Regions from separate parts of the Neptunomonas japonica JAMM 1380 genome, predicted to be linked through region 1. Evidence: predicted binding sites of a transcription regulator. Region 1 holds the regulator's gene; each other region holds the start of a gene.
What was found. The regulator sigma-54, encoded in region 1, starts transcription at its own class of promoters, with help from an activator protein. The targets are predictions, from matches to a motif close to TGGCACNNNNNTTGCTNT.

Region 1 (7,772 bases):
GCCTTGTAATGTTCGCTAAATTCCAAAAAAACAGCGACCCTGCGGACCACATTTCTGACGAAGCCGAAGAGATTCCTGAAATGAGCACAGGAAGAGCATTGTTCTGGCTTATACTCGGCTTAAGCTTACTCGTAGCCAGCTCTCGCATGCTGGTATGGGGAGCAGTAGAAATAGCAACGTATATGGGGGTTTCAGAACTGGTGATTGGCCTGACGATTGTTGCTATAGGCACCAGTCTTCCGGAACTTGCCGCATCTGTTGCCAGCGCGCTGAAAAACCATCACGATATAGCACTCGGGAATATTGTCGGTTCTAACATATTTAATATTGCAGCTGTCATGGCAATTCCAGGGTTAGTTAGCCCTATTACACTTGATGCGATAGCCTTTAATCGCGATTATATGGTAATGCTAGGTTTAACTGTATTACTGCTAGTGTTTTGCCTTCTACAACGACCAGCTAAAATTAATCGAGTAGAAGGCGGTCTATTAACCGCAGCATATGCTGGATATATGTTTGTGTTATACACTATGTCAACCTGATTAGAAGCCGAATACAATGAATAATACGAATGACGACATCAAACCATTTATTGCATCTGCTATGCGTACCATTAAACTGGAAGCCGAAGCCGTAAATGATTTATTGAGCTATCTCGATAGCAATTTTGAAAGTGCATGCCGCCTCATGATGGAATGCACTGGCCGAATTATTATTACTGGCATGGGAAAATCTGGACATATAGGCAATAAGATTGCTGCAACCCTAGCCAGCACAGGATCGCCATCTTTTTACGTACACCCTGGTGAGGCTAGCCATGGCGACATGGGCATGTTCACCTCTAACGACGTCGTATTGGCACTTTCAAACTCAGGCGAAACATCTGAAATTGTAACTATATTGCCATTAATCAAGCGCATGGGTGCGCCGCTTATTAGTATTACGGCTAATCCACAATCCACGCTATCTCAAGCCGCTAATGCAAATTTACATATTGGTGTAGAAAAAGAGGCCTGCCCACTAGGACTAGCTCCTACATCAAGCACGACGGCACAATTAGTATTAGGCGATGCGTTAGCTATTGCGCTACTAGAAGCAAAAGGCTTTAGTGCCGAGGACTTTGCATTTTCACACCCCGGCGGAAGCCTAGGCAGAAAGCTATTACTGAAAGCCAAAGATATAATGCACTCAGGTACGGATATTCCTATTGTTCAGCATGGCACTACCATCAATAACACGCTTATTGAGGTAACTGAAAAACGCTTAGGCATGACAACTGTGGTAAATGAATTGGGAGCACTAATAGGCATATTTACAGACGGTGACTTACGACGCACACTTGATCAAGAATTAAATCTCAAAACAACAGCCATTGAAGAAGTGATGACACATCAGTGCACCACTATTTCTGGTGACTTGCTCGCCGCCGAAGCGTTAAAAATCATGCAGGACAAAAAAATCAACGCATTAATCATATGCGATGACAAGAATCGCCCAACCGGCGCATTAAATATGCACGACATGCTTAAAGCAGGGGTTATTTAATGCAAAAAAATGAAGAGCCCTACACTAAAAGCATCAATTGAAATTCAGGAAGCGACTGCCCACTCTACTTCAATGACGGCTTGCGTGGCTCGTGAATTTTGCAAAACAACTCTTGAGGCTAAAAGCCAATTAGAGTGTGCTTATGAGAGGTTCTTGTAAGCATGTTACTGACGCGCAGCAAAACCAGGATATTTTTGGCAATATTGCTGCTGTTCCCTCTCTTTCTTTATTGGATTATTAGCTCCGATTCGAATATAGAAGACGCCTCTGAAGCGGAAATAATCAGTGGCGTTGATTACTTTATGAAATCCGCTTCAAGTAAAGAATTCAATAAAGATGGAGAGCTTCTACGTACGCTTAAGGCAAACGAGCTTAACCACTTCCCAAGAGCAAAACGCACTACACTCAAACAACCCCACATTACTTTAATGGCTGAGAATAGCCCTCGCTTAACTAGCGAAAGCCTTTCAGGCATTGCTTATGATAATATCGATCGCTTCGACCTTGTTGAACAAGTTATCGTCACGCATAATCCAACAAGCCCGATACCAAGTGTGTTAAGAACATCAAGCCTGAGTCTCTACCAAGCTCAAGGAACGGCAAAGACTAACGCGCCCGTGGAGATCACCCAGCAATCCAATATCACAACAGCTACGGGCATGATTATTAACTATAAAATGAATACATCGGAACTACTTTCTGATGTAAAAGGCACTTTCCATGCTAAATAACAGATCATTAATACAGCTCTTTCTGCTTATAAGTGCATTGTTCAGCTCATTTTGCTTTGCGCTCCCGACTGATCGAAAGCAGCCTATTCATATAAGTGCAGACAGTGCTCGCATTGACGACAACACAGGTACAACAACATACAAAGGCAATGTCCTGATGACCCAAGGCAGCATGGAGATTCGAGCAGCCAAGGTCGACCTATATCGAAAAAAGGATGATATTAACCTAATCATCGCCACGGGAAGCCCTGCCAACTTTCGCCAAAGGCCCTCAAAAGATCAGCCGATTACTAACGCATTTGGCGAAAAATTAGAATATAAAATTGCTGAACAAACCGTCACTATAACGGGCCAAGCACGCGTAGAACAAGATAGAGACACATTTAGCGGCGAGCGTATCGTTTACCAAATGAAAAAAGCCATCGTCAACGCATATAGTGGATCTGGGTCCTCGGGACAACGCGTTAAAATGATTATTCAGCCTAAGGCCAATTAGTACAGATGAACACTCTTCTTCAGGCTTTACATCTAGCAAAATCATACAAAAAGAGACAGGTAGTTCGCGATGTCTCCCTGGAAGTTAACAGCGGTGAAATCGTTGGACTTCTAGGTCCAAACGGTGCGGGAAAAACCACCTGTTTTTATATGATTGTGGGGTTAGTTAATACCGACAAAGGCGCTATACGTATCAATAGCGATGACGTCACACAACTACCGATGCATGAACGCGCCCGAAAAGGAATAGGCTACCTCCCACAGGAAGCATCCATTTTCCGCAAACTTAGCGTACAAGATAACCTGCTCGGCATACTAGAGATGCGAAAAGAACTCTCGACAGCGCAGCGTAACGAGAAGCTAGAAAGCCTCCTAAGCGAATTCCACATCACACACTTACGCGACAGCTTAGGCATGAGCCTATCTGGCGGCGAACGCCGGCGTGTAGAAATAGCCCGAGCGTTGGCCTCCGAACCTACCTTTATTCTATTAGACGAACCATTTGCCGGCGTTGATCCCATCTCTGTAAATGACATAAAACACACTATAAAACACCTACAATCCAAAGGTATTGGTATTTTAATTACTGACCATAATGTGAGAGAAACACTCGATATTTGTGAAAAAGCCTATATTGTTAGTGAAGGCGTTATTCTTGCTCAAGGAACACCAGAAGAGATACTTTCAAATGAACAAGTAAAAGCAGCCTACTTAGGACATACATTTACACTTTGAACATCACATTGTAAATTTCACATTCTAAGTTATATGAACTGCCCTATTGGAGTAACCTTGTAGTTATATGAAGCAATCATTGCAACTCAAAATGGGTCAGCACCTGACAATGACCCCTCAACTACAACAAGCTATTCGTTTGTTGCAGCTGTCGACACTCGACCTCCAACATGAAATACAGGAGGCACTGGACAGTAACCCGATGCTCGAAACGAGTGATGATTTCGATGAAACGCATCAACCCGAAGTACAGCAAGAAATAACCACTCCAAGTGAAGATAACAACCTCGCCCAATCCAGCACATCAAGCAACGAGAGCATAGAGAACTCAGCTGAAGATCAGTGGAGCGACAACATTCCCTCTGAACTCAGCACAGACTCCTCTTGGGAAGACACGTATCAAACAGGAACAAGCAGTAGCCAGCGAGATGATGATTCTTTTTTTGAATCTAACGACACGGCAGAAGAAACACTGCAAGACCACCTTAACTGGCAGTTAAATTTAACGCCAATGAGCCCGGCAGACCGCTTAATTGCTGAAGCAATTATTGACGGCATCGATAACGAAGGGTATTTGCGCTCCTCTACAGAAGAAATTCTTGAACACTTTAAAGAGAGCGAACCTACATTATTTGCCGAGTCTGAACTCGATGAAGTAGACGCAGTATTACACAGGATTCAACAGTTTGACCCTCCAGGCGTTGCCTCTCGTGATTTGGGTGAGTGCTTAAGCATTCAGTTGCGCCAATTACCACCAGACACGCCGCTGCTTCAACAAGCGCTTACATTATGCAAACAATACATACACTTGTTAGGAACACGGGATTATAAGCAGCTACTACGAAAACTGCGATTAAAAGAGCCTCAACTACAAGCTATTATTCTCTTAATACAATCACTAAACCCCTATCCCGGTTCTCATATTTCTAGCTCAAAAGCTGAATACGTTACCCCCGATGTATATGTAGAGAAATTCCAAGGGGTTTGGACGGTACGACTAAATCAAGACGCATCTCCCAACCTAAAAATTAACACGAGTTATGCCGACCTCATTCGTCGAGCTGACAGCAGCGCTGATAACACCTATCTTAAAAACCACTTACAAGAAGCTCGCTGGTTTATAAAAAGCCTACAAAGCCGTAATGAGACTCTACTAAAAGTATCTAGTCAGATTATTGAGCGCCAATCAGCGTTCTTGGAGCATGGTGATGAAGCCATGAAGCCAATGGTGTTACATGACATTGCAGAAGCAGTAGAAATGCATGAATCGACTATTTCTCGTGTTACCACACAAAAATATATGCACACTCCGCGCGGAATTTTTGAGTTAAAATATTTTTTTTCTAGTCATGTAAGCACCAATGACGGTGGCGCTGCGTCCTCTACAGCTATTCGCGCCGTCATTAAAAAAATGATTTCTGCTGAAAATACTGCAAAGCCGTTGAGTGATAACAAAATTGCCCAACTGTTAGACCAAGAAGGAATTAAAGTTGCAAGAAGGACTGTTGCAAAATACCGAGAAGCAATGGGCATTGCTCCTTCTAATGAAAGGAAGTGTCTGGTTTAATATTAAGTTATAACGACATGCGTCGTTTTAAAAGGAGATACCTATGCAAATCAATATTACAGGTCATCATGTAGAGCTTACTGAACCGCTTTCTGAGTATGTACATACTAAATTTGAGAAGCTTGAACGACATTTCGATAACATTACTAATGTACAAGTTACACTAAGCATAGACAAACAACGTCAAAAAGCTGAAGCGGATATGCACATCGCCGGCGGTGAAATTTTTGCCACAAGCGAACAAGATGATATGTATGCTGCTATTGATGGATTGATCGATAAACTAGATCGTCAGGTCATCAAACATAAAGAAAAACTAAAAGCCATAAGTAACTTTTAAAACTGAAATCACATGCCCATTCTGTCACTATTATCACCAGAGCGAGTTCTTCAAAATATTGAAGGAGGAAGCAAAAAACGTATCATTGAGCTTGTCAGTAAAATCATTGCTGAATCAAACAGTGATCTCTCAGCAGAAGCAGTATTTAGCGGCCTCATCGGCAGAGAACGCTTGGGCAGTACGGGCATAGGTGAAGGTGTGGCCATTCCACACTGTCGCCTTGCCAACGTCCAAACGGCCACTGGCGCACTTATATACTTATCCAAGCCCATTGATTTTGATGCGATCGATAATCGTCCTGTCGATTTATTATTTTTTCTATTAGTTCCCGAAGAAGCATGTGACGACCACTTAAGCACGCTCGGAAAGCTGGCCGAAGTATTCAGTCAGGAGGAGTTCCGGGACACATTAAGAAATACACATTCAAATGAGCAACTTTTAGACGTTGCTACTCAACTGTTTCGCATTTAGAGATGGATCTATGAAATTAGTGATCATTAGTGGGCGATCAGGCTCAGGAAAAAGTACAGCTCTACAAGCCCTCGAAGATGTTGGCTTCTATTGTATTGATAACCTTCCGGCCAAATTACTGCCAAACTTAATTGATCATATGTTAGAGGATGACGCACAGCTCAACCGTATTGCCGTGTGCATAGATGCTCGCAACCTATCAAGCAATCTCGAGAAATTGCCGAGCATCTGGCGAGATTTTAAAAAGCACCCTAAAATCACAGTTGAACTACTTTATGTTGATGCCTCTCACGACACACTATTAAAAAGATACAGCTCAACAAGACGACGCCACCCGATGGCAGAGTTAGTCAGTAACCTTCCTGACTCTATTGACTATGAACGCACATTATTAGAACCGATTGCTGATCTTGCTGATCTGCGAATAGACACAACACTACTATCTATTTACGAACTACGTGACATCATAAAACTCAGAATTTCTGAACGTAAAGAGCAGTCACTTTCTTTACAGTTTGAATCATTTGGTTTTAAACATGGCGTCCCTATGGATGTCGATATTGTTTTTGATATGCGTATTTTACCCAACCCATATTGGGTAGCTGAACTTAGAAAACACACAGGGCTCGACCAGCCGGTAATCGATTTTCTTAGCCAAGAAAGTGACGTAAACGCAATGATAAAGGATCTTCAAGAATACTTAGATAAATGGCTACCGCACTTCATGCAAAACAATCGTAGCTATGTCACCGTAGGGATCGGCTGCACCGGCGGCCAACATCGCTCAGTTTATGTCACTGAACAACTAGCTAGCCACTTTAAATCTTATATGGATAGTGTGAACATCAGGCATCGAGAGCTGCGCTGAGCGCTCGACACCATTACACAGAGGAAATAAAGCGCTATGCTTGAACTAAAAATCACCATCATTAACAAGCTCGGTTTACATGCGCGTGCTGCCGCCAAGCTCATTAATACGACTTCTAGGTTTTCTTCTGACGTACGTTTAGTTAAAGAAGGCCGCGAGGTTGATGGCAAGAGCATTATGTCAGTCATGATGCTGGCTGCTAGTAAGGGAACAGAACTCACTGTCATTGCCACGGGTAGCGACCAAGATGATGCGATTTCTGCCATTGAAGCTCTCATTAACAATCGCTTTGATGAAGATGAATAACCTCTGATTCACGCATAGCAACTACTGAATACAACTCATCTATCCGCTATACTACAGCAACATAAAATATTGTACCGTGCGTTTTCGCAGTTAAGGGTATTATGACTACTAATGACGAAACTACAGCACTGGACAAACTCAACCGGGCCCTGGACAGTGGCGCCTTTCAACAGGTGCGTTTTACTCTAAACAATTCGCTTCGCCCTGCCGAAGTCGCACACCTACTAGAGCAGTCCCCGCCGAAAGAGCGCGAAATTTTATGGAATCTAATTCATACCGATAACGAAGGAAAAGTACTCCAGTATCTTGCTGATGATATTCAAGCAGACATTCTCAGCAAAATGGATACCGACCGCGTTTTGGCTATTACAGAGTCACTAGATACCGATGATGTAGCAGACGTTTTACAGCAACTACCGGAGCGAGTAACGCGAGAGCTGCTGAAGATCATGGATCAGCAGAATCGTGAACGCTTAGAAGTTGTTTTGGCCTACCCGGAAGATACCGCCGGCGGGTTAATGAATACAGACACGGTGACGATTCGCCCAGACATTACTGTTGAAACGGTATTGCGTTATATTCGCCGCCATAATGAAATACCTGAAATGACAGACAGCTTATTTGTCGTCAGCCGCAGAAAAGAATCCTACATAGGGATTCTGCCACTCACTAAGCTTCTCGTATCGGATCCCAATATTACTGTTCGTGAAATAA
Region 2 (7,772 bases), 1.6 Mb from region 1:
CCTTGGCGTAAACGGAACAGCAGCTCAGGGCTAGCTCCAATTAACTTTTGCTCACCAAACTTAACGTAGTACATTTGCGGTGATGGGTTCACTTCACGCAGTTGCTCATAAATATTAATAGTGTCACCTTCCAGCTTGAAGCGTTTTTTAAAGCCAACTTCTGTCTGGAAAATTTTACCGTCAATAATATCTTGCTTAACTTTCATAACCGCTGAGGCGTGCTCAGCTTGCGTCATTGTCTCACCCATCGGAGTGATTTCCAGCTCGCCATTACCGACGTACTCTTGTGCAATCAATGACTCAACCAAATCTAAACGACTATCGGTATAGTAGAAATAGATCACCTCACCGGTCATCTTATCGAGTATCAAACCATCTTTATAAAGCCCGAACTTAAACGCCTCGAACATATCACTGCGCTGTAGGTTAAGCGTTGGCTCAAAGTAGTTCATACTGTCATAACCGATGTAACCGGTCAGACCACCCGCATACTTTCGGGATAAAACATTTTGTGGCACAAGTTCACGTAACAAATAATACGGATTATCGCTTTGGTACTGCGCGCACTGGCCATCACGCTCCTGAATGAAAAGGGTTTTCTCTTCTGCCCAGATGATTTTTTCCGGATCAAAACCAATAATCGAATGGCGAGAAATAAAGCTATCTTCACCTAACGATTCCAACATAAAGCAAGTCTCAAACTGCTTTTCTATTTTTTTAAATAGATCAAAAAAATCGCAGTCAGAAGCGATCGTTACATAATGCGGTTTTCTTGACAGATCAATACGATCAGGTTTGCGCGATGTCATATTCATTTAACCTTATTCACTAGCATTCATTCTTAATCGACTTTAAGCGCACGCGACCCACGCGTCACAGTCGCAATACCTACACCCAGCGTCTCAGCAATTTGGCGTTGCGGTATACCCTGTCCCAGCATCTTAAAGATCTGTAAACGTTTAGTGACCTCACTAAATTCAGCCGGGGTTAGCAGCGCACGTAATGCCTGCTCCATCTCATCTGGCGTTTTTAATACCAGCAGATGTTCCATTAATTCAAGAGTATATTGCTTATTTGTATTCATGTACTAGTATGCTAGTGCAATTAAAAAAAATGTCAATAGGTAAGCACCGTTACTTATCACGCCAGAGCAACAAGTAGCGCTAACCTTATAAGCTAGAATTGTCTAATTGCGGGTTATTGCTGAGTAATTCCTAATCGCCCTGAAAACACCGACCAACAGAAGCAAAAAAGCCAAAACAGTAAGCCAGGTCTTCAACTGTGTAAAAGCACTGGAAGCATTAACAAATTGTTGAGGAATATTAGGGTAGGCGTAAATCATTTGCAGAATGCTTATATTTTCTAAGTAATCAAAAAGCCCACCTAAAAACGGAACAATTGCAAAGTAGAAGACTCTAGAGTTAGGCGCATAACCTTTGCTAAAAACCCACGTGAGAAGCAACGCACTCGATATTGCCAAAAGCCCCGGAAAAATAAAATCGACAGGCAATTGAAGGTATAGGTATACATCTCGCCCCTGTACACCTAGCTCATCCAGCAATGAAACGGCGTACTCATACGAATACCCAGTAAAGGATAGGTCAAATAATACTTTTCCTGGCACAAAGTGCTCGACGGCGGGGAGTGACAAAAACCACATAACTGAAAAGGTAGCCATGGTGACTACCCATAAAAGTAATACAAGCTTCCCTGAAGCACTTACCCTCAATAGGTTAAGTAACTTTTGCATATAACATCCTTATTTTAGATAGCAAAGCCAACCAAGCATCCATGATTAACTCTCAAACCAGAAAGCTAGTCTTAACTATGAAAAGATAGCCTGTTAGTGAAGCGTGTATCCGTCTTCTGCTATTAACTTTCGGGCCTTATCCAGATCAAGCGCCTCAATAGGCTCAGCAAGATAATAAGGAAGAGCGACAGGCTTATCACTCAACTTAATAAGGTTCCCCTCTTCAAGCCTCTCTATTACCGAATGGATGGTCTCTTCAAGGTTAGCAGGTACTGAAGAGTAACGACTGCTTACGTAATCTAGCAACTCCTGAATTGAATGTGCTCCATCCGCTAACGAAACCACAAGGCCAAGCCATTCATCTAACGGCGTAACATTATCTAGCTGGTTAATGTCGACCAAGCCAATTTCATTATTTTTTTGAGTATAAATAGCAGTACGGTAAAAGTAATGTGAATTATTCATAAGAAAAACCTGTTTTATCTTTATTAAACTTAGAAAACATTTTGTTGCCCTGTCGCTTTGCTGTCTGCTCGCCCCAATAACCTAAAACTCCAGTTCTCTACTTCATGGTTTTCAAGGCGTTGTATTACCTTATCCATCCAACTCGCTGATAGTTTGCGTTGCAGTTTCAATTTTAGCAATCCATCCCTGTTCAATGGGTCACCAAAGAAAACCTCACATACTTCACGTATTGTCATCGCGTTTGACTCTCGATCCACCAGCACTAACGGCTGCTTTACACTCACGACACCTGGCTGAATAACTCGATATAACCAACCACAAAGACTTAGTTCCTGCATATCAACAGAAAAGCGCTCAATATTCCAACGCTGATTCAGCTTAAAACAGGGTGAGCGAGGCTGGCTAACTTCAATAATAGCCTCTCCCCATTGATAACGATCTCCCAAGCAGACGGTATCTTCTGTCATCCCTGCACAACTGAGGTTTTCACCCATGCCTGGAGCCTGCCACTGGTTATTGGTACCGTATTTATTTTCCCAGAACACGTAGTGCTCCAACGGATACTGATGCAAAGCTCGCTCAGCACCACCATGGTGTTTGTGATCAGCGCACTGATCACCCTCCAGCCCTTCACTAGAGAGATAAAGGTTTATTTTAATGACTGATTTATCAATAGCAGTTTCAAGCCCGTAGCGCTGAGCTACTGTCCCGCAATACACTTTATCGAGATAGTTTTGATTCTTCATATTGCCCTTTCTCATCTAGGTAACTGATACTGTTCGCCTTAAAAAATACTGTATATCAAAAAATAAAATAGCCACCCAATTTTATACAAAAACATTGATCACGCTTCACAATGACACGCCGTTTTTTATAAAAAGTTAAGATCTCTTCATAACGACAAAGCCTCTATAAAAAACGACACTCACAAGACAGATTTCCTTTATAATAGCCGCCCTGTATTTTGGCTGTGGCTGTGTCCACAAAGGATAGACAATGAAATTCTCCTCTTTAGATCTAGCACCTGAGTTACAACGCGCTCTGGATGCTTGTGGTTACAGCCAAATGACGCCTATCCAAGAGCAAGCGATCATTCCTGCTCGTCGCGGTAAAGATGTACTGGCAAATGCGCAAACGGGTACCGGCAAAACAGCCGCGTTTACGGTACCTATTTTACAGCAGATGATTGATCGTCCAGCAACAACACAGCCTGGCCATGTGCGAACCTTGATCTTAGCCCCCACGCGCGAGCTTGCTGAGCAGCTGACGAGCACTATTAAAGGTTATGCACAGTTTCTGCCATTTACTGTCAAAGGGATCTATGGGGGTGTAAGTACTGTATCGCAAAAGGGTAAGCTAAAAGCTGGGGTTGATATTTTGGTAGCAACACCCGGCCGTCTACTTGAGCATGTAGTGCAATGCAATATCAGCCTGACGCAAGTTGAGTTTGTCGTTCTAGATGAAGCCGACCGCATGCTGGACATGGGTTTTATCAGCGATGTGTACAAGCTGATCCAGCAGACATCGAAACAGCATCAAACACTAATGTTCTCTGCCACGGCCACGTCTACGGTAAACGAGTTGGCTAAAAAACTAATGTCACGTCACGAGACAATCCGTGCGGCGAAGCAAAATGCAACAGCCGATACAATCGAGCATGTAGTCTACCCAGTTGAAGAGCGCCGCAAAGCAGACTTATTTGTTGAGTTGATCAAAAAGCATAACTGGTTTCAAGTATTGGTCTTTACCAGCACAAAAGCCCAAGCCGATGAGTTAGTAGTCGATTTTAAAATGGACAAAATCTCTTACGTTGTTTGCCATGGCGATAAAACACAAGGGTCACGCAAACGAGCTTTAGCCGATTTTAAAGCCGGCAAAGTTCAAGTCATGATCGCAACCGAAGTTGCCGCGCGCGGTTTGGACATTAAAGGTCTTGAGTATGTTGTAAACTACAACCTTCCCTACCTAGCTGAAGATTACGTACATCGCATTGGTCGTACTGGTCGCGCAGGCGCTAAGGGCCATGCCATTTCTTTTGTTAGTCGAGAAGAGGAGCGTGCACTAGACGACATTGAGCGTTTAATAGGTTCTCGTATTCAACGAATCTATCAAAAAGGCTATGAAGTAGGCAGCCGAGACAACATTCGAAAGCAGCTCTCACAAAAAGCGCATAAGCCACGCACCAACAAAGCCAGCCAAACTAAAATTATTCGTAATAAAGTGACGACAGCAAAAGTAACGGGCAAAGCGAAACAAAAGCAAAAGCAAAAGCAAAAGCAAAAGCAAAAGAAGTAGCGACTCAAAAAAGAGACAAAAACGTCAGATTTTCTTACAGTCTCTTTTTAGAGACGTTTTGTTATTTAATAAAATCATAAATATCAATAACTTATAAAACTGGCACTGGATTTGCTTTACATTTGAAAATCAATTTATCAACGTAAGGCGACAGAATGAAATACCTAGCAATTGCTTTTATCAGCTTATTCACTCTAAAAGCTCAAGCAGCACTAATTACAACATTTACTAATCAGGCATCTTTTTTGTCGGCTGCAGGCTCAACGTCGTCTTATAATTTTGATGCCAATTCAATTAGCGGGTTCTCAAACCAAGATTTCGGGGATTTTTCAGTCGTAGCTACTGGCTCTGGTATTAGACTTTCTGTTCTTAGTGGCGGCTCATCAAGCACCTTCTCTAGCAACCATTTAGACTTCTATACTGATTGCTGCAATATCCCAGATACTATGACTATTACCTTTGATAATGGTCTTTTAGCATTTGGTTTTGACTTTTCTAATGAAGACCCTACCTCTGATTACACTGTACTTACTGTTGATGGACAGTCGTTCAACGTAGGCACTTCAGGAACATCTGGTTTCTTTGGCCTAGTAACAGATACGGCTTTAAGCTCTTTTGTTTTCCAGGACGACCCTAGCAACGGCGGTGCAAATACATCTACTAAATTTGATAACTTTCTATTTGCATCTAACAGCAACGATGTACCAGAACCAGCTACTTTGCTTTTATTCGGCTTAGGTTTAGTTGGCCTGCGCTTCTCAAACATCAAACGTAAAGCTGTTTAATCATCACCTAACAGTAACTTCCAAATGCCCTAGCTTGCACTAGGGCATTTTTATATCTACTAAGCACCTCCCTCTTCTTACGTAAAAATCGTGTCTCATATTTTCTAATCTGATAAAATCCCCGCCTAAACCTATTCTATGAAATCTATACAATCCATCCTAAACAGGACAGCGTAACTCATGAGTCTTGCCGATAAAGTGCTAGCAGTTAATAACGATCTGCCGATTCGTACCGATAGCCCCGTCCACAGCGGTAAAGTACGCTCGGTTTACTGGCTAACCGAAGCTGATAGCCGACGCCTTATCGAAGAAAAAGGCTACGATGTTGCCGCCGATGCTCCGCTAGCCATTATGGTTATCAGTGACCGTATTTCTGCTTTTGACTGCATCTGGCATGGCGAAGGCGGTATGCATGGGGTACCTGGAAAAGGCGCTGCACTTAACGCCATATCTAACCACTGGTTTAAGCTATTCCATGATAACGGTTTAGCCGATAGCCATATTTTAGATATCCCACATCCATTTGTGTGGATCGTACAAAAAGCCAAGCCGGTAATGATTGAAGCTATTTGTCGTCAATACATTACCGGCTCTATGTGGCGCTCTTACTCTAAAGGCGAACGTGAGTTCTGTGGCATTCAGTTACCCGACGGTTTGAAAAAAGACCAAAAACTTCCCGAAATTCTGATCACGCCCTCAACGAAAGGTATTCTCAAAGGGATTCCAGGCGTACCAGAAGCAGATGATGTAAACATCACCCGCCAAAATTTAGAAGATAACTTTGCTGCTTTTAACCTGCGTAGCCAAGATGACATAAAGCAATACGAGAAACTATTGAAAGAAGGTTTTGGCGTTATTAGTGATGCCTTAGCAGCCTTGGGACAAATATTTGTCGATACTAAATTTGAATTTGGCTATGTCACTGATGCCGCTGGCAACGAGAAGCTAATTTATATGGATGAAGTCGGCACACCCGACTCTTCACGTATTTGGGATGAAGCGTCTTATAACAATGGTCACATTGTTGAAAACTCCAAAGAAGGCTTCCGCCAATGGTTATTAAACCACTTTCCTGATCCAGACATTCTACTTAACAAAGAGCGCATGCCTGAGCGAGAAGCACTAGCACGCGATAATTCATTACCTGAGGCGGTGATGATGGACATTTCTGCAACCTATATAGGTATTGCAGAGAAAGTAACTGGCAAAAAATTGATACTTTCTGACACCCCTAAAGCAGATATTATTGATATTTTGCGTAATCAATACGATCTTATAGATTAGACATATATTTCTAATCCAAAATTGAGACGACCGATGCCGCACAACATTCTACCTTTTATCATCGCCTTGCTACTTACAAGCCCAATAGCAAACGCGGAAATATATAAATGGAAAGATGAAAACGGCAAGCTTCACTACTCCAGCACGCCACGCGTGCTGGCTCCTCATATTGAAGAAGTAAAGCTACAAAAGCTACCAGTAGATCGTGCCAATGCTAATAGGCAAGAGCGCTTACTCAATCAGAAAAAACGAGATATACGTCGCGTAGAACAAGATAAACAAAACGAAATACGAAAAGAAAAACATATACAGGCTGAGCAAAAAGCCATGCTCAAGCAAGAAGCGCGCGATAAAGATATGTGTGAAAAATACAAGCAACGTTACACAAAATACAAAAACAATGGTGTTAAAGGTATTAACTTGGCTACCGGCAAAAAGCAAAAGTTAAAAGGCGCTGCTGCACGCAACGCCATTCAAGATGCGAAAGAAAATGTAGAACTCTTCTGCAAATAGATAGTTATTCGCCCGTTAGTATCCAGCAGCTAGCTTACTGATTCCACGGACTAGATATGCGTTTAAAGTGCTCTGAACCGCACGTCTCACACGGCTGAATCAGGCTAGTTTGCCTAAGTTGCAGCTGCTTCTTACATTTCTGGCATTGAAACGTACCTACAGCAGCAATCTCCCCTGCCATATACTCATCATTCTCATTGGCTAGCTGCTCTCTTAACCTTTCCTGCTCAACCCTAGTCTGGTCAGCAAGAGCAACTAGCTTTTTCACTAGCGTGCTTTCAAGAATATTCAAGTCAAAATGTAACCAGGCAGCAATTCCCTCACCTGTTTCATGCGCATAATAACCCAACTGTTTGAGGTCTCGCTTTACATAAGCACTGAGCAGGTCCATCTCATCTCGTGTCATCTCTTCAGCAGTTAGCTCCAATTCTACCGCTTCTTCTATTTTTTCTTGTAGGTAATCCCACGAACGATGTTCGGCGCTTTCTAACGTGTCGGCTAAACGATCCAAAACACGATTATATAAACTTGACACGTCCTGTTTATTTTCTGGCATTTTTTTTGATTTATTATCCATTTTCAACTCCGGCCTGACATAATTTTACGACCTATACTGCTGTTGATAGCAGGGCTTATATTGTATGCTATGCAGCATACTATAAACTTTCCAGTAGACTCTT
Region 3 (7,772 bases), 1.5 Mb from region 1:
CAAAACCGTGCAATGGCACGCTCTATGGGAATTCGTTCAAATAGAGTTGATGCACTCACCTTTGGGTTGGGTTCAGGTGTTGCTGGTATCGCCGGTGTGGCGCTATCTCAGTTAACCAACGTAGGGCCAAACATGGGGCAGGCTTATATTATCGACTCCTTCATGGTGGTTGTTTTTGGAGGAGTAGGAAACCTATGGGGGACGCTGGTTGCAGGGTTAAGTTTGGGGGTTGCTAATAAGGTGCTGGAACCTTGGGCCGGTGCTGTGCTTGCTAAGGTGTTGATGTTGATTTTCATTATTCTGTTTATTCAGAAACGCCCACGTGGGTTATTCCCGCAACGTGGCCGTGCGGCGGAGGGTTAGGTCATGGGAGTGTTGAATATAGTCAAGAACGACCGTGGCGGCCAGATTATGCTGGGCGTATTGCTGGTGATCACCATTCTGGTGCCACTGCTTAACCTATTTGTGCCCGAGACGAACCCACTGCATGTGCCAACCTATACCGTTACCTTGATGGGTAAATATCTAACGTTGGCGTTGTTAGCCGTTGCCGTTGATCTGGTGTGGGGCTATTTAGGAATCCTTACGTTAGGGCACGGTGCATTTTTTGCGCTGGGTGGCTATGCCATGGGTATGTATTTGATGCGTCAAATTGGTGATCGTGGAGTCTACGGCAACCCAGAGTTGCCCGACTTTATGGTGTTTCTGGATTGGCAGGAGCTGCCATGGTTCTGGCAAGGTTTTGATCAGTTCTGGTTTGCGGCCATTATGATTATGTTAGTGCCCGGCGTGTTGGCATTTATCTTTGGTTGGTTAGCGTTTCGCTCGCGTGTTTCGGGTGTGTATCTTTCCATTATCACGCAGGCGATGACCTATGCGCTGATGCTGGCATTTTATCGTAACGAAATGGGCTTTGGCGGTAACAACGGACTTACAGACTTTAAAGACTTGGTAGGCTTTTCGCTACAAGAAGATACCACGCGTATTGGGCTGTTTGTTCTATCGGCGGTGGCCTTGGCGGTTGGCTATCTTATATGCCGGCATTTAATGAACAGCCGTTTAGGGCGTGTTTGTATTGCTGTGCGTGACGCCGAGTCGCGAGCCCGTTTTATGGGTTATCGAGTAGAGAATGTAAAGCTGTGGATCTTTGTTATCTCTGCCATGTTGGCGGGTGTGGCTGGCGCACTGTATGTGCCGCAAGTCGGCATTATCAACCCCAATGAATTTTCACCGATTAACTCGATTGAGATTGTTGTGTGGGTTGCTGTGGGTGGCCGGGCTACCTTGTACGGTGCAGTTATTGGTGCATTGCTTATTAATTATGCAAAAACATACTTTACGGCTGAACTACCGGATGTGTGGTTGTTCGCCCTAGGGGGCATATTTGTCTTGGTAACACTGTTACTTCCTAAGGGGGTTACTGGGTTTGTGGCAGGGTTGAAGCAGCATAAGGAGGTGTCGGCATGAGTATTATTTCTGCCTTTGAGCAAGCGGTAGATCGTAACCATGTATATCCGTTTCTGGTGCCTAAACAGGCACCTAAGCTCGATGTGTCGCACAATGTGCTGCTTTATCTTGAAGATATTACGGTGAGCTTTGATGGTTTCAAGGCGATCAATAATCTTAATCTTTATATCAATGATGGAGAGCTGCGCTGCATTATCGGCCCTAATGGTGCGGGTAAAACGACGATGATGGATATCATTACCGGTAAAACGCAACCTGATAGCGGCTCTGCTTGGTTCGGGCAAACCATCAATTTACTAGAGATGGATGAGCCAGCCATTGCGCAAGCGGGTATTGGCCGAAAATTTCAAAAGCCCACTATCTTTGAAGAACTCACTGTGTGGGAGAACTTAGAGCTGGCGATGGCTGATGATCGCAATGTCTGGTCGATTTTGAATGCGCGTATTAATAGCGAACAGAGTTCTATGCTGTTGGAAACCATTGAATTGATAGGCTTGCAGGCAAATACCAAGATGTTGGCAGGTAAGCTATCGCATGGACAAAAGCAGTGGCTAGAGATTGGCATGCTACTGATGCAAAAACCCCGTTTGTTATTGGTGGATGAGCCGGTGGCTGGCATGACGCATCAGGAGATGGATCGCACCGCTGAATTGTTAAGTTCGCTGGCTGGACGCCATTCTGTTGTGGTGGTTGAACACGATATGGATTTTGTACGCAATCTAGCAGGTAAAGATCGTACCGTTACTGTGTTGCATCAGGGTAGCGTTCTGTCAGAAGGAAGCATGAACAAAGTACAGCAAGACCCTAAAGTGGTCGAAGTCTATCTGGGAGAGTGATTGATGCTGAAAATAGAGGGTTTGAATCAGTATTACGGCCAAAGCCACACGCTCTGGGATGTTGATCTGCATATACCAGAAGGGCAGTGCACCGTATTAATGGGCCGCAATGGCGTAGGTAAAACCACCTTGCTGCAATGCATTATGGGACATCAGGCTGTAAAAAGTGGCAGCATGATGTTGGATGGGGCTGATCTACTAAAGGCTTCAGTTGAGCAGCGCCCTCGTGTTGGGATTGGTTATGTACCGCAAGGGCGGCAGATTTTTCCTCTGCTTAGTGTTGAAGAAAATCTGCAAGTGGGTTTGCCAGTACGTGCACGCAATGATCGCAAAATCCCTGAATATATCTTCGAGTTGTTTCCGGTATTGGCTGAGATGATGCACCGCCGTGGTGGAGATCTATCTGGTGGACAACAGCAGCAGCTGGCTATCGGCAGGGCACTGGTGGTTAACCCAAAACTTCTGATATTGGATGAGCCTACCGAGGGTATTCAGCCCAATGTGGTGACCGAAATAGGCGATATAATTCGTAAGCTCAACCGTGAAATGGGGCTAACAGTATTGTTGGTGGAGCAAAAATTACCTTTTGCACGCAAAGTAGGCGATCGTTTCTGTATTCTTGATCGCGGCCGCCATGTGGCGGAAGGCGAAATGGAAGCGCTGGATGATAAACTCGTAGCGCAGTACCTCACCGTATGAATGCGCCAGCGAGTAGTCTCAATGTACCCGAATCGGCTATGGGTTGGAAAGCGAGGCTGCATTTGGGATATCAGCTGCGTCACGGTAAAGCGCGGTTAGTAGACCGCATGCAGCGTGGCCCACTTGCGGTACAGCGTCCTCTCTATCCTGAGGGGGCTCCCTGCCATACCTATCTGCTGCACCCTCCCGGTGGTGTTGTTGGAGGGGATCAACTAGATATCCGAGTACATACGCAGCAAGGTGCCCATGCGGTTATTACCACGCCCGGTGCCACAAAATTCTATCGCTCAGACGAGAAAATGGCCTACCAGTTTCAGACGCTGAGTGTTGAAAAAGACAGCACGCTAGAATGGTTACCGCAAGAGAATATCTGTTTTCCTGGGGCGCATGCACAGATACATAGCGATATTTATCTTGAGCAGGGAAGCCGCTTTATCGGCTGGGAGTTTCAATGCTTGGGACGACCTGCCAACAATGAAACCTTCAACCACGGAAGTATTGATGCCAAAACACGCGTTTATATTGACGGTGAAATTAGCCTGATAGATAACCTCACCACGCATGCGGATGCTCTGATAAAAAGCACTACAGGTTTACGTGGTCATGCCATGAGTGCCACGCTGATAGCAGGCACTATAGATAGTGATTATCTTGAAGTGGTGTGTGATGTTCTCGACAGCTTTGGTCCACAACTCGCTGTAGGGGCTACCTGTGTAGATGGCCTGCTGGTAGTGCGAATGCTCGGCAACAATACTGAAGATATCCAAAATGTACTGATTCCCGTATGGAAAACGCTACGTGAACAATGGCTGGAAATCCCTGCCTGCTCTCCAAGGATATGGGCTACTTAGGCCTTTCTTTTGACTGACCTCTTTTCGACATCATGAATATGCTTTTATGCACTGATTAGTCGCATCTAGTGGTGTCGTTATGCGCTTTTTTGGTGCTTTATCCTCAGTTTCTCCTGCCCTAAAACGCAGCAAACGCATGTTTACTGTGCTGGTACGTAACTTGCTATTTACCTGTGACACCCTTTTGGTTTCGATGTCGGAGGTATTGTCGAGCATGGAGTTAGTACCGCGTGAAAAAGATAAGTTGCTGTTATTTACCGCAGGCTTGTTGGCTGAACGGCGCAAAGCACGTGGCCTTAAGCTTAATTACCCTGAATCGGTGGCGTTTATTAGTGCGGCGATTCTTGAGGGGGCACGTGATGGACGTAGCGTGGCTGAGCTGATGGATTATGGGCGCACCTTATTATCGTTGGATGATGTGATGGAAGGTATCGCTGAGTTGATCCCAGAGGTGCAAGTAGAAGCCACATTTCCAGATGGCACCAAATTGGTGACAGTCCATGACCCTATTGTTTGAGTGTAAGCGTGCGGGAGGTTTGTATGATTCCAGGTGAGCTAGTAACCCCAGCGGGTGATATTGAAATAAATGCAGGTCGTGAGGTTTGTAGGGTACGGGTGGCTAATACCGGTGATCGCCCCATTCAAATTGGCTCTCATTATCATTTTTATGAGGCTAACAATGCATTGAGTTTTGAGCGCGAACAAACACGTGGTTTTCGTCTGAATATTCCGGCGGGTACGGCGGTACGTTTTGAGCCGGGGCAAACACGGACGGTTGAGTTGGTGGCCTATGCTGGCTCACGTATTGTCTATGGTTTTCAGGGCAAAGTGATGGGGCCACTGTGATGCCTCACTATAAACAGATAGCAGCGAGGAATAACTGATGGCGACTATTTCGCGGCGTGCTTATGCTGAGATGTTTGGCCCAACAACCGGAGATCGAGTTCGCTTGGCCGATACCGAGTTGTGGTTGCAGGTAGAGAAGGACCTAACTACCTACGGTGACGAGGTAAAGTTTGGTGGCGGTAAAGTGATCCGTGATGGCCAAGGGCAGAGCCAGCGCTGTAGCGCCGAGACGGTTGATCTGGTGATTACTAATGCCGTGATTGTTGATCATTGGGGCATTATTAAAGCCGATATCGGTATTAAGGCTGGGCGCATCACTGCGATAGGTAAAGCCGGTAATCCTGATGTGCAACCCAATGTTGATATTGTGATTGGTCCGGGCACGGAGGTGCTTGCGGGTGAAGGTTCGATAGTTACGGCGGGTGGTGTTGATTCACACATTCATTTCATCTGCCCGCAGCAGGTTGACGATGCATTGATGTCAGGCGTGACCACTATGCTGGGTGGCGGTACAGGCCCTGCAACGGGCACCAATGCGACAACATGCACGCCGGGGCCGTGGAATATTCATCGGATGCTGCAGGCTGTGGATAACTTGCCAATGAATATTGGCTTCCTTGGAAAAGGAAATAGCAGCCAGCCAGAAGCATTACGTGAGCAAATAGCCGCCGGTGCTATGGGGCTTAAGCTGCATGAGGACTGGGGAACAACCCCTGCATCGATTGATTGCTGCTTGACGGTTGCTGATGAGATGGATGTACAGGTAGCTATCCATACCGACACATTAAACGAGTCTGGTTTTTTAGAAGATACATTGGCGGCGATGGATGGCCGTGTGATTCATACCTATCACACTGAAGGTGCGGGTGGGGGACATGCCCCTGATATTATTAAGGCTGCGGGCTTTTCTAACGTGTTGCCATCGTCTACGAACCCAACACGCCCTTATACGGTTAATACGGTGGATGAACATCTGGATATGTTGATGGTTTGCCATCATCTTGATCCCAGTATTGCCGAAGATGTTGCGTTTGCGGAGTCCCGTATTCGCCGTGAAACGATCGCCGCAGAGGACATCCTGCATGACTTGGGCGCATTTTCAATGATCGCCTCTGACTCTCAGGCGATGGGGCGTGTCGGCGAGGTTATCACTCGTACTTGGCAAACCGCCCATAAAATGAAAGCTCAACGGGGAAGCCTTAAAGGTGACCCTGCTGAGCACGATAATGGGCGTATTAAACGCTATATCGCTAAGTACACCATTAACCCTGCACTCACACATGGGGTCTCGCATGAGGTGGGTTCGGTCGAGGTTGGCAAGTTGGCCGATTTAGTGTTGTGGAAACCTGCCTTTTTCGGCGTTAAACCCAGCGCTATTCTTAAGGGCGGTTTAATTGCTGCCGCGCCGATGGGCGACCCGAATGCCTCGATACCTACACCGCAGCCTGTGCACTATCGCCCCATGTTTGGCTCGATGGGTGGTGCCTGCCATGCGACTTCAATGTTGTTTTTATCACAAGCGGCGATTAAAGAAAAAGTGCCAGAAGCGTTGGGGCTACGCAGTTTAATTGGGACAGTAAAAGGCTGTCGCACGTTACAAAAAGCCGACATGGTTCATAACAGCTATCAGCCGGATATCAGTGTTGACTCCCAAACTTACGAAGTAAAAGCGGATGACGTTCTACTGACCTGTGAACCTGCAACCGAGCTGCCGATGGCGCAGCGTTACTTTCTGTTTTAGGGGTGCCAATGTTACAGCTAACGACGTTGTTAAAGTGTGTTAAGCCCCACCAAACCACATTAAGCCTACCAATTGATAAACGTATCAAAAGCCGCTTAAAAGTGAGGCTGGATGATGGGCGTGAAGCGGGTCTGTTTTTGCCACGCGGCTTGATACTGCGTGATGGCGATCAGGTAGAGAGTGAAGAGGGTGTCGTGGTGATGGTGTGTGCAGCAGATGAGCATGTCTCCACAGTGCATTGTGATGATCCTTTGCTGTTGACTCGCGTTGCTTATCACCTAGGTAATAGGCATGTGTCACTGCAGGTAGCCGCAGGCTTTGTGCGTTATCAGCACGACCATGTGCTTGACGATATGGTGCGAGGTTTAGGCGGTACGGTAGTGGTTGAACAGGCTCCATTTGAGCCAGAAGCCGGGGCATACCACAACAGCAGCCATGGTGGACACCACCATGTGCATGAACACTGAAAAGATAAAGGAGTAAAAGATGAAGGTAGTAACATCTAAAGCAGTGGCTCTAGCCGCTCTTGCAGGCGTAAGCGCATTTAGTTCGTTAGTTCAGGCGCACGATGAAACCACAAATACAAGTGTGCAGGCCTTGTTAGCTCACCAGCTTGCAGCTCCGGATCACGTACTTATGTTTGTCGCAGGTTTGGCATTGGTTGTTTCCGGTGTTGTTTATGGGCCGGGATTGTACCGTCGTATTCGACAAGATAAGCGATAAGCAAAGTGATAACACTGCCATGCTAGCTAATTTACGTTTGTATCAACTTATAAGCCCTTCCTTACCTGTGGGCGCTTTTACTTACTCTCAAGGTTTAGAGTGGGCGGTTGATGCACGTTGGGTAACGTCTGAAGCTGAGCTGGAATCCTGGGTGTCTGGCATGCTGCATCACAGTATAGCTACGTTGGAATTGCCTGTTTTGTTGCGCTTACGAAAAGCCTTTGTGCAGCAAGATGCGGATCAGGTGAATCATTGGTGCCGTTTTCTGCTGGCAAGCCGAGAAACCTCAGAGCTACGTAAAGAGGAGCGTCAACGTGGGCAGGCCTTGGCGGTGCTGTTACCTAATCTGGGCGTTGCCAGTGGTGTAGAGTTTGATGAAGCTATTAGATCTACACAGGTGGCGGGATTTGCGCTCGCCGCGCAGCATTTCAATATTGCATCGGAGGATGCGCTGGAAGGTTATCTGTGGAGTTGGCTGGAAAATGCAGTGATGGCAGGGGTTAAGTTGATTCCTTTGGGGCAAACTTCAGGCCAGAAATTGCTACTAAAGCTCAGTGAGCAAGTGCCGGAATTACTTGTCAGAGCTGTAGAAATTGAAGATCAGCAGAT
Region 4 (7,772 bases), 1.7 Mb from region 1:
ATTCTGACCAGCGTTTATCCATCCCTTCGGGGTCGGCCTCATACGCTGCTCCTTTATAGAAGCTTTTTTGCAGTGGGCTAATGTCGTTAGGCACATTCGATAGCTCGCGAAAGAAGACGGTGTAATCAACAGGCGTTTGCACCATAAGTGTTTCGAGTTCACTGAACAGCTCCGCATGAAAAGCCCCAAGCCCAAGCTTGGCAGCCCACATGGCTTCCATTGCCATTTGCATCTCATCTGCAAAACCACTGCGAATCTCGTCAAGCTGTTGCAAAGAGTCCGTCTGCGATGCCAGCAACGGCCGTAGTGTTGCCCAAAACATGTGGAAGTTACGTTCCGCAGCTATAGGCTGGTTAAGAAACGAGAAGTGTTGCCCGCCACCCGTCCAAGGTTGAAATTGCGGGTCGAACTCTTCACAAAACCCGAACGGGCCGTAGTCGAGAGTAAAACCTCCGGCGGCGCAATTATCACCGTTAAAGTTGCCCTGGCAATAACCAACACGAATCCAGTTAGCAACAAGCAACGTAAGGCGGCTACGAAACTCACGCGCAAGCAACACCACTTTTTCGGCGGTGGGTAGCTTATTATCAATAACGTTAGCGTACTCACGATCGACCAAGTGCAAAACAATCTTTTCGAGCTCCTCCATCGCTTTTGGATGCTCTTGCTTACGGGCACGGCGACCAAAAAGTTCGAGTTGCCCGACCCGAATGAACGACGGCGCGACACGCGTCGAGATAGCAACAGGCTCAGATATCATTCTGTCTGGATCTTGCAAGCGCGAACCCGGTGAGTACCACGGCCGCTGAACCTTCTCTGTTTTAGACACGAACAAACTCAAAGACCGTGACGTTGGCACCCCAAGTGCGTGCATATATTCCTGTGCCAGAAACTCCCGGATACTTGATCGCAGGACAGCACGGCCATCCCCTCCGCGGCAGTATGGTGTACGGCCGCCTCCTTTGAGCTGCATCTCCCAACGTTTACCCTTGATAACGGCTTCAAGTACAGAAACAGCACGCCCGTCACCGTATCCGTTGCCGGTTTGGAATGGACACTGCTGGTAATATTCGGTACCGAAAATGGAAAGCGCATAACCACAAGCCCAACCGACCTTACGCATCGGCGCAGGCACCTGTGAAATATCACCAGAGAACATCCTAACAAAGTCGTCGGACTGTGCAATACTGTCGGCAAACCCAAGTTCGCGAAAGAAATCTTTGCTGTGAGTGACGTACTCTGGATCTTTAATCGGTGTAGGTTTTACGGGAACATAATGACCCGAAAAGACCTGTCGCGGCGCGTGGTCTACGCCATTTTCTTTCGCATCAGGATCGGGGTTAAGCGTATCCATGAGCGAGTAATTTACCAATGTTGAAAGGTCGTCAAGCGTCTCGATAGTTGGCGAAGTTTCCTGGGGCAAAGACTTTTTCATAAGGGCACCTCATAACGCGGGTAAAAAGGCTGCTACCCGCTATTGCAACATCATTGCATTCTGGTAATAAAGGGGCAGATTTATTGGATTATACGACCAGCAACTACTTATGTCCCTCTAGTACGATAATCCGGTAAAGCGCAGCAGGCTATTTGAAAAAGCATAGTTCGGAATTTTTCCGTTCATTACAACCTAGATTTAACAGATGTAGCACAAAACGAGAGAACGCTAGTGTAAATACTCGAGGGTCGCAAGAAGGCTGTTTTAGATGGTGGAGCCTAGCGGGATCGAACCGCTGACCTGTTCGCTGCCAGCGAACCGCTCTCCCAGCTGAGCTAAGGCCCCATCTTTAACACACTTGGGGGAAGAAATAAGTGCGCTTTGAAACGACGCGTATCATCCCATATTTCACATTAATGTCAAACACATTTTTAGACTTTGTCTAAGCGATTCAATCTATTGCGAGGCTTACCATCAAAATATAACATCAAGACACTAACGATACTCACCTAGAACCCATCGCTTTTACCTCTTTCTGCTTCGGCCTGCATATCACCAAGTTATGATGTAAGGCAGTGACCTATGCGCCACTTTTAGGCAAGATGAGTTAATACACCGATAAAAAGAACAGACAGAGGGCCTCTTTATGATCGCGGTTAAAAGAGTAGTACTTGATGTTTTAAAGCCTCATCACCCTAACGCGCTTGAGTTTTGCCAAGCATTAAGCGCTGTTATTAAAGGCAGCACAGTTAAAGTAACGGTTATCGCTGTCGATGAAAAAACTGAATCACTGGAAGTATCGGTTGAAGCAACACTGATTGATTTTGATCTTCTGCAAGATGTGATTAATAAAATGGGTTGCGCCCTGCATAGCATTGATGAGGTAGAAGTTAAAAACGAGCCAAACAGCTGACGCTTATGAATATTTTCACAAGAGCTGAATTTCTGTTAAACATCACGCGCTCTCAAGGAATTGCACGGCGATATTTTGTCGTGAATGGTTTTGACGGTGCGTTAACGATGCTCGGGATGATTCTTGGTTTCCAGTTCAGTGCGTCTACCCCACTAAGCATTACCATTAACGCTTGTTTAGGTGCTTCCATCGCGTTAGGTGTGAGCGGCGTAAGCAGCGCCTATATTAGTGAGCTGGCCGAAAGGCGGCGTGCTCTTCTTAAGCTGGAAGAGGCTATGCTGGAGGATTTACATGAATCGGCACATTCTGAAGCAGCCCGCTGGGTGCCTATCATGATTGCCTTAGTGAATGGTTCGGCCCCTCTACTTATTTCATTAGTGATTCTTAGCCCTCTACTATTAACTCATGCAGGAGTTGTATTACCAATTTCGCCTCTTTTTCTAGCCATTATTTTAGCCTTAATTATTGTTTTTTTACTGGGTGTTTTTTTGGGCCGAATAGCAGGTACATCGTGGTTACGCAGTGGTGTGCAAACCTTATTTATCGCTATAACAACATCTGTTCTCATCTTTTTATTTACTAGTAACTAGCCATACACACCTAAGATTTATTGTAATAAAACCACAGCCAAGCACATCAACGGCTCTTGTGTAAGGTTTAACCAAACAGACATAAAAAAGGCCTGCAATGGCAGGCCTTTGATTTATCTATAGCTAGCTACTCGATGCCTGCAACAACTTCTCTAAACTCTTTTTCCCAACGTTTTGCTTCTTTCTTCGATGGGCCACCCAATAGGTTAACCGCATGGCGCAAACGCGCACGGCTCATATCAGGGCCAAGAATCGACATAGAGTCCATAACAGAAACCGTTTGGTTAGTACCCGCAATAGCGATAAACAACGGGAACAAGAAGTCACGTAGCTTGTAACCCATCTGCTCTGCTAGCTGCTTTAGCTGTGCGAACAGGTGGTCTTTATCCCAGTTGCTTTCGGTATCCAAGAACCAAACACTAAATTGCAAAATGCGTTTAGCATCGTCCAATGTCACGCTTTTGTGTTCAAAGTCAGATTCTTTAATCGGTAACATGCCCGATAGGAAGAAGCCCGCTAGCGGTGCTACATCAGAGAACTTTTCTACGCGCTGTTGGATAAGCGGCAAAATCTGCATCAAGTACTGTGGATTTAGTGCCCACTCCTGATACTTAGCTGCAAACTGCTCAGGGTTTAGGTCTTCACGTAGCCATACACCGTTAAGCCAGCTGAGTTTTTCTTGATCAAAAACCGGCCCACCTAAAGAGACACGCGTAATGTCGAAGTTAGAGAACATCTCTTCACGGCTGAATTTTTCGCTTTCATCCGGCATCGACCAACCCATACGGCCCAAGTAGTTAAGTAGTGCTTCAGCCATATAACCCATACGCTGGTAATACAAAATACTGGTTGGGTTTTTACGCTTAGACAGTTTGGACTTATCTGGGTTACGCAGTAATGGCATATGGCACAGAACCGGCATTTCCCAGCCAAAGTACTGATACAGCAATTTGTGCTTAGGTGCCGAGTTAATCCACTCTTCACCGCGGATCACGTGAGTGATCTCCATAAGATGATCATCAACAACGTTCGCTAAATGGTAAGTCGGCATGCCATCAGATTTTAGCAGGATCTGTGCATCGACCATTCCCCATTCCAATTCGATCGTGCCACGCAGCAAGTCATCTACTACACAAACACCCTCGCCTTCAGGCACAACCATACGAATAACGAACGGTGCACCCGCAGCTCTGCGCTTTTCTACTTCATCAGCAGGTAAGGCTAAGTCACTTTGTTTTAATGCAGTGTGTCCACCCGCAGCACGGCGAGCCGTACGTAGCTCGTCCAACTCTTCTGAGGTACGGTAGCAATGAAATGCATGGCCTTTTTCTACGAGGTCGTGTGCATACTGGGCATACATACCTTTACGCTCACTCTGGCGGTAAGGGCCATGTGGGCCACCTACATCTGGGCCTTCATCCCACTCAAGACCTAACCAGCGAAGTGAGTCTAAGATCTTCTGTTCCGATTCGCCCGTACTGCGCGTTTGGTCGGTGTCTTCTATACGTAAGATAAACTGCCCACCGTGCTGGCGAGCAAACGCCAGATTAAAAAGTGCAATATAGGCGGTGCCTACATGCGGATCGCCTGTTGGAGAAGGCGCAACGCGAGTACGTACGGTCATTATGTTCCTGCCAAAGCTAACGTGGTTGCCAAAAGAATACGAAAATAAAGCGGGCATTATACAGTTGCCTGCCACCCCTTGCCATGCCAACTCCATGAGAGTTCCTGACATTTAAAACAAAGACTGGCCCGTAACTTGCTAAATATTTAATAAATATTCATTACTAAAGCAGGTGATTCATTTGAAAAGCAGACTAACCGTGCTTGTCATTAATGAAAATATTACGCGTAAGGGAGAGCTAGAGCACACTCTACTTATTCCTTTACGTGAACAGGAGTACGACATTGTCGGGGAGTTGACATCCACTCAACATTTGGCCGATAAGGCCAACCAATTACAACCCAACCTTGTCATAATCAGCCTTGTTTCCCTCAATAAAGCAGGCCTAGAAAGTATTGCATTGATGGCCGAGCACTGCTTACGCCCTATCGTTATCTTTGCCGAACACGATAACCAACAAATGACCGAACAAGCCATTAACACGGGTGTGAGCGCCTGCGTCATTGACGGGCTTGCGCCACATAGGGTCGAAAACATCGTTAATGTGGCTGTGGCTCGCTTTGAAGCATTACAAACAATGCGCCATGCCCTTCGGCATACAGAAAATAAGCTTGATCAAGCACGCGCTGAATTAGCTGAGCGCAAACTGACCGAAAAAGCTAAAGGGCTTATCATGAAGCATAACCATTGCGCAGAGAGCCAAGCATTTAAAGCCTTACAAAAAATGGCGATGGATCAACAAAAATCACTCAGTGATGTTGCTAAAAACATTATTGCTGTATTGGGAAAACACAGTAATAGCATTAGTAGCGGCCACTCTTAAACATACAGCACCACATTTGTGCGGCGCACCAAAGAGGGCGTTTTTTTATCTAATTAAACGCCCTCTTTTTCTCATAATCTTGCGCTAGCCCCTATAAAAACTACTCTTTTATTAAGTTGGCACGCTCGCTGCACTGTACTCAAAAGAAGCAAATACACATTTATTAGACCATTTAAAAACAATGTTTTTTTTCAGGCAAGGGCGCCAACAACCGGGATCTCACCCTTTCGGTTTGTTGGCGCCTTTTCTTTTTTTAACAGGCGGAAAATGACTATGACTCAGGAAAAATCGTTTAACCTGCTATCTTTCGGCGGAAAGATGAAGATCCTGCATTTCAGCTGGATCGCCTTTTTTATCACCTTCTTTGTGTGGTTTAACCACGCCCCCCTACTCGGCATGATTGCTGAATCCCTCGGGCTGACTAAGTCTGAGATCAAAACCTTGCTGATTCTCAATGTTGCGCTCACTATTCCAGCGCGCATTATCATCGGCATGCTGACCGACAAATATGGCCCGCGTATTACCTATGCGGCCTTGCTGTTTCTGGCCAGCATACCTTGCTTTGCATTTGCATTGTCCACAAACTTTGCTGAAGCCGCGATTTCCCGCTTTTTCTTAGGGTTTATTGGTGCAGGCTTTGTTGTTGGTATTCGCATGGTGAGTGAGTGGTTCCCAGCGAATGAGCTAGGCACAGCTGAAGGTGTTTACGGTGGTTGGGGGAACTTTGGTTCTGCCGCTGCAGCAATGAGCCTACCGACACTGGCCCTTATCTTTGGTGGTGATGATGGCTGGCGCTATGCCGTAGGCCTCTCTGGTTTGTTTAGCCTGATATTCAGTTTTATCTGGTATAAAAATGTTACTGACACGCCTAAAGGCTCTACCTACTTCAAACCAAAACGTATTGGTGGTTTAGAAGTCACGAGTAAAGCTGACTTTGTGTTTTTGCTTATTATGAAAATCCCATTATATGCCGCGCTTTCACTATTAACATGGAAGCTCTCTCCTGCGGGTGTGTCGATTCTTTCAGATACAGCAGCGCTGAGCATCTACGTGATATTGGCCGCTATCTTCATTTACGATTGCTATAGTGCTTATGACGTTAATAAAGAGATTTTCCATACACCGGTACCCGAAGTACAGCGCTATGCTTTTAAGCAAGTGGCGGTATTAAACGTGCTTTACTTTGCTACATTTGGCTCAGAACTTGCCGTGGTATCGATGTTGCCGTTGTTCTTCTCTGATGTTTTTGAACTAGATATGGTTTATGCCGGACTGCTCGCTTCTGCTTATGCATTTATGAACCTGATGTCTCGCCCTGGTGGCGGTTGGATAAGCGACCGCTTTGGCCGCAAAAAAACCCTGTTAATTCTCACAGCAGGTTTAGCAGGTGGCTATGCGGTAATGTCGACTATCGATAGCAGCTGGCCTTTAGCACTAGCCGTTATTGCAGCCATGGCGTGCTCGTTCTTTGTGCAGGCCGGCGAAGGTGCAGTATTTGCCGTCGTACCCTTAATCAAACGCCGTTTAACAGGCCAAATTGCGGGCATGACCGGTGCTTACGGAAACGTTGGCGCGGTATTTTATCTCACCGTATTATCGATGGTTGATTACTCAACTTTCTTCTCTGTGATTGCCGCAACAGCCGTATTAGGCTTTGTGACCTTGCTGTTTCTTAAAGAACCTAAAGGGCATATGGCTGAAGTAAATGAGGATGGCAGCGTTGCGCTCATCCAAGTGAACTAATTTAAGCCATGCACATTTAAATTCGTTGATTTAAGAAACTATTTAAAACGGGAGCCGTATAATGAGCAAGCATCTAGAAGTTCGTTTTGGTGGATACTCTACCAAAGGAAAAAAAGCGCTGAATCAAGATGCATTTGCGGCATCCCACCCTTCTGGTAGCGAGCGCCAATATAAAGGTGCTGCTGCTGCCATTGCGGACGGTGTTAGCAGTTGCGAAGACTCACATATCGCTAGCCAAACAGCCGTTACTGGCTTTATTGAGGATTACTTAAGCACGCCTCCTAGCTGGAGTGTTGGGCATTCGGCCTCACGTGTACTCACCGGCCTAAACCGTTGGCTCTACCATGAAAACCAAAGCAGAATAGGGCACCGTGAAAGCATGCTCACTACCTTTTCTGCTGTTGTGGTTAAATCATCCACCGTTTTTTGCTTTCATGTAGGTGACTCGCGCATCTACCACCTTTGTGATGGCGAGCTAGAGCAGCTCACTTCAGATCATGTATTAACCACTAAAAACGATGAATACTTATCTCGCGCCTTAGGCGCTGATTCACACCTAGAGGTCGATTTCTTTAAACGTGTATTAAACCAACATGACCGCTTATTACTGACGACCGATGGTGTGCATGGCCACTTACCTCTAG

Region 2: the regulator sigma-54 is predicted to act here: its motif matches at 4,611-4,628, upstream of NEJAP_RS02655 (PEP-CTERM sorting domain-containing protein).
Region 3: the regulator sigma-54 is predicted to act here: its motif matches at 4,003-4,020, upstream of ureA (urease subunit gamma).
Region 4: the regulator sigma-54 is predicted to act here: its motif matches at 4,687-4,704, upstream of NEJAP_RS06215 (ANTAR domain-containing response regulator).

The regions. Positions count from the first base shown of each region.
Region 1 is NZ_AP014546.1:3,060,879-3,068,650, forward strand. Features, by position in the region: gene NEJAP_RS14320 (calcium/sodium antiporter) at 1-542, shown strand, start outside; gene NEJAP_RS14325 (KpsF/GutQ family sugar-phosphate isomerase) at 559-1,545, shown strand; gene lptC (LPS export ABC transporter periplasmic protein LptC) at 1,740-2,276, shown strand; gene lptA (lipopolysaccharide transport periplasmic protein LptA) at 2,266-2,772, shown strand; gene lptB (LPS export ABC transporter ATP-binding protein) at 2,778-3,506, shown strand; gene NEJAP_RS14345 (RNA polymerase factor sigma-54) at 3,574-5,073, shown strand; gene hpf (ribosome hibernation promoting factor) at 5,117-5,413, shown strand; gene ptsN (PTS IIA-like nitrogen regulatory protein PtsN) at 5,426-5,884, shown strand; gene rapZ (RNase adapter RapZ) at 5,895-6,752, shown strand; gene NEJAP_RS14365 (HPr family phosphocarrier protein) at 6,789-7,058, shown strand; gene mgtE (magnesium transporter) at 7,160-7,772, shown strand, end outside.
Region 2 is NZ_AP014546.1:579,736-587,507, reverse strand. Features, by position in the region: gene NEJAP_RS02685 (anthranilate synthase component I family protein) at 1-809, opposite strand, end outside; gene NEJAP_RS02680 (Trp family transcriptional regulator) at 842-1,084, opposite strand; gene NEJAP_RS02675 (hypothetical protein) at 1,187-1,750, opposite strand; gene NEJAP_RS02670 (hypothetical protein) at 1,844-2,215, opposite strand; gene NEJAP_RS02665 (MOSC domain-containing protein) at 2,245-2,961, opposite strand; gene NEJAP_RS02660 (DEAD/DEAH box helicase) at 3,212-4,510, shown strand; gene NEJAP_RS02655 (PEP-CTERM sorting domain-containing protein) at 4,666-5,295, shown strand; gene NEJAP_RS02650 (phosphoribosylaminoimidazolesuccinocarboxamide synthase) at 5,476-6,579, shown strand; gene NEJAP_RS02645 (DUF4124 domain-containing protein) at 6,613-7,092, shown strand; gene NEJAP_RS02640 (zinc ribbon-containing protein) at 7,127-7,669, opposite strand.
Region 3 is NZ_AP014546.1:473,899-481,670, forward strand. Features, by position in the region: gene urtB (urea ABC transporter permease subunit UrtB) at 1-363, shown strand, start outside; gene urtC (urea ABC transporter permease subunit UrtC) at 367-1,467, shown strand; gene urtD (urea ABC transporter ATP-binding protein UrtD) at 1,464-2,303, shown strand; gene urtE (urea ABC transporter ATP-binding subunit UrtE) at 2,307-3,002, shown strand; gene NEJAP_RS02125 (urease accessory protein UreD) at 2,999-3,853, shown strand; gene ureA (urease subunit gamma) at 4,068-4,370, shown strand; gene NEJAP_RS02135 (urease subunit beta) at 4,394-4,699, shown strand; gene ureC (urease subunit alpha) at 4,737-6,440, shown strand; gene ureE (urease accessory protein UreE) at 6,449-6,907, shown strand; gene NEJAP_RS02150 (hypothetical protein) at 6,927-7,163, shown strand; gene NEJAP_RS02155 (urease accessory protein UreF) at 7,120-7,772, shown strand, end outside.
Region 4 is NZ_AP014546.1:1,369,277-1,377,048, reverse strand. Features, by position in the region: gene NEJAP_RS06240 (protein adenylyltransferase SelO) at 1-1,435, opposite strand, end outside; tRNA gene NEJAP_RS06235 (tRNA-Ala) at 1,705-1,780, opposite strand; gene NEJAP_RS06230 (DUF211 domain-containing protein) at 2,082-2,348, shown strand; gene NEJAP_RS06225 (hypothetical protein) at 2,354-2,938, shown strand; gene gltX (glutamate--tRNA ligase) at 3,066-4,562, opposite strand; gene NEJAP_RS06215 (ANTAR domain-containing response regulator) at 4,744-5,385, shown strand; gene NEJAP_RS06210 (NarK family nitrate/nitrite MFS transporter) at 5,659-7,128, shown strand; gene NEJAP_RS06205 (bifunctional protein-serine/threonine kinase/phosphatase) at 7,190-7,772, shown strand, end outside.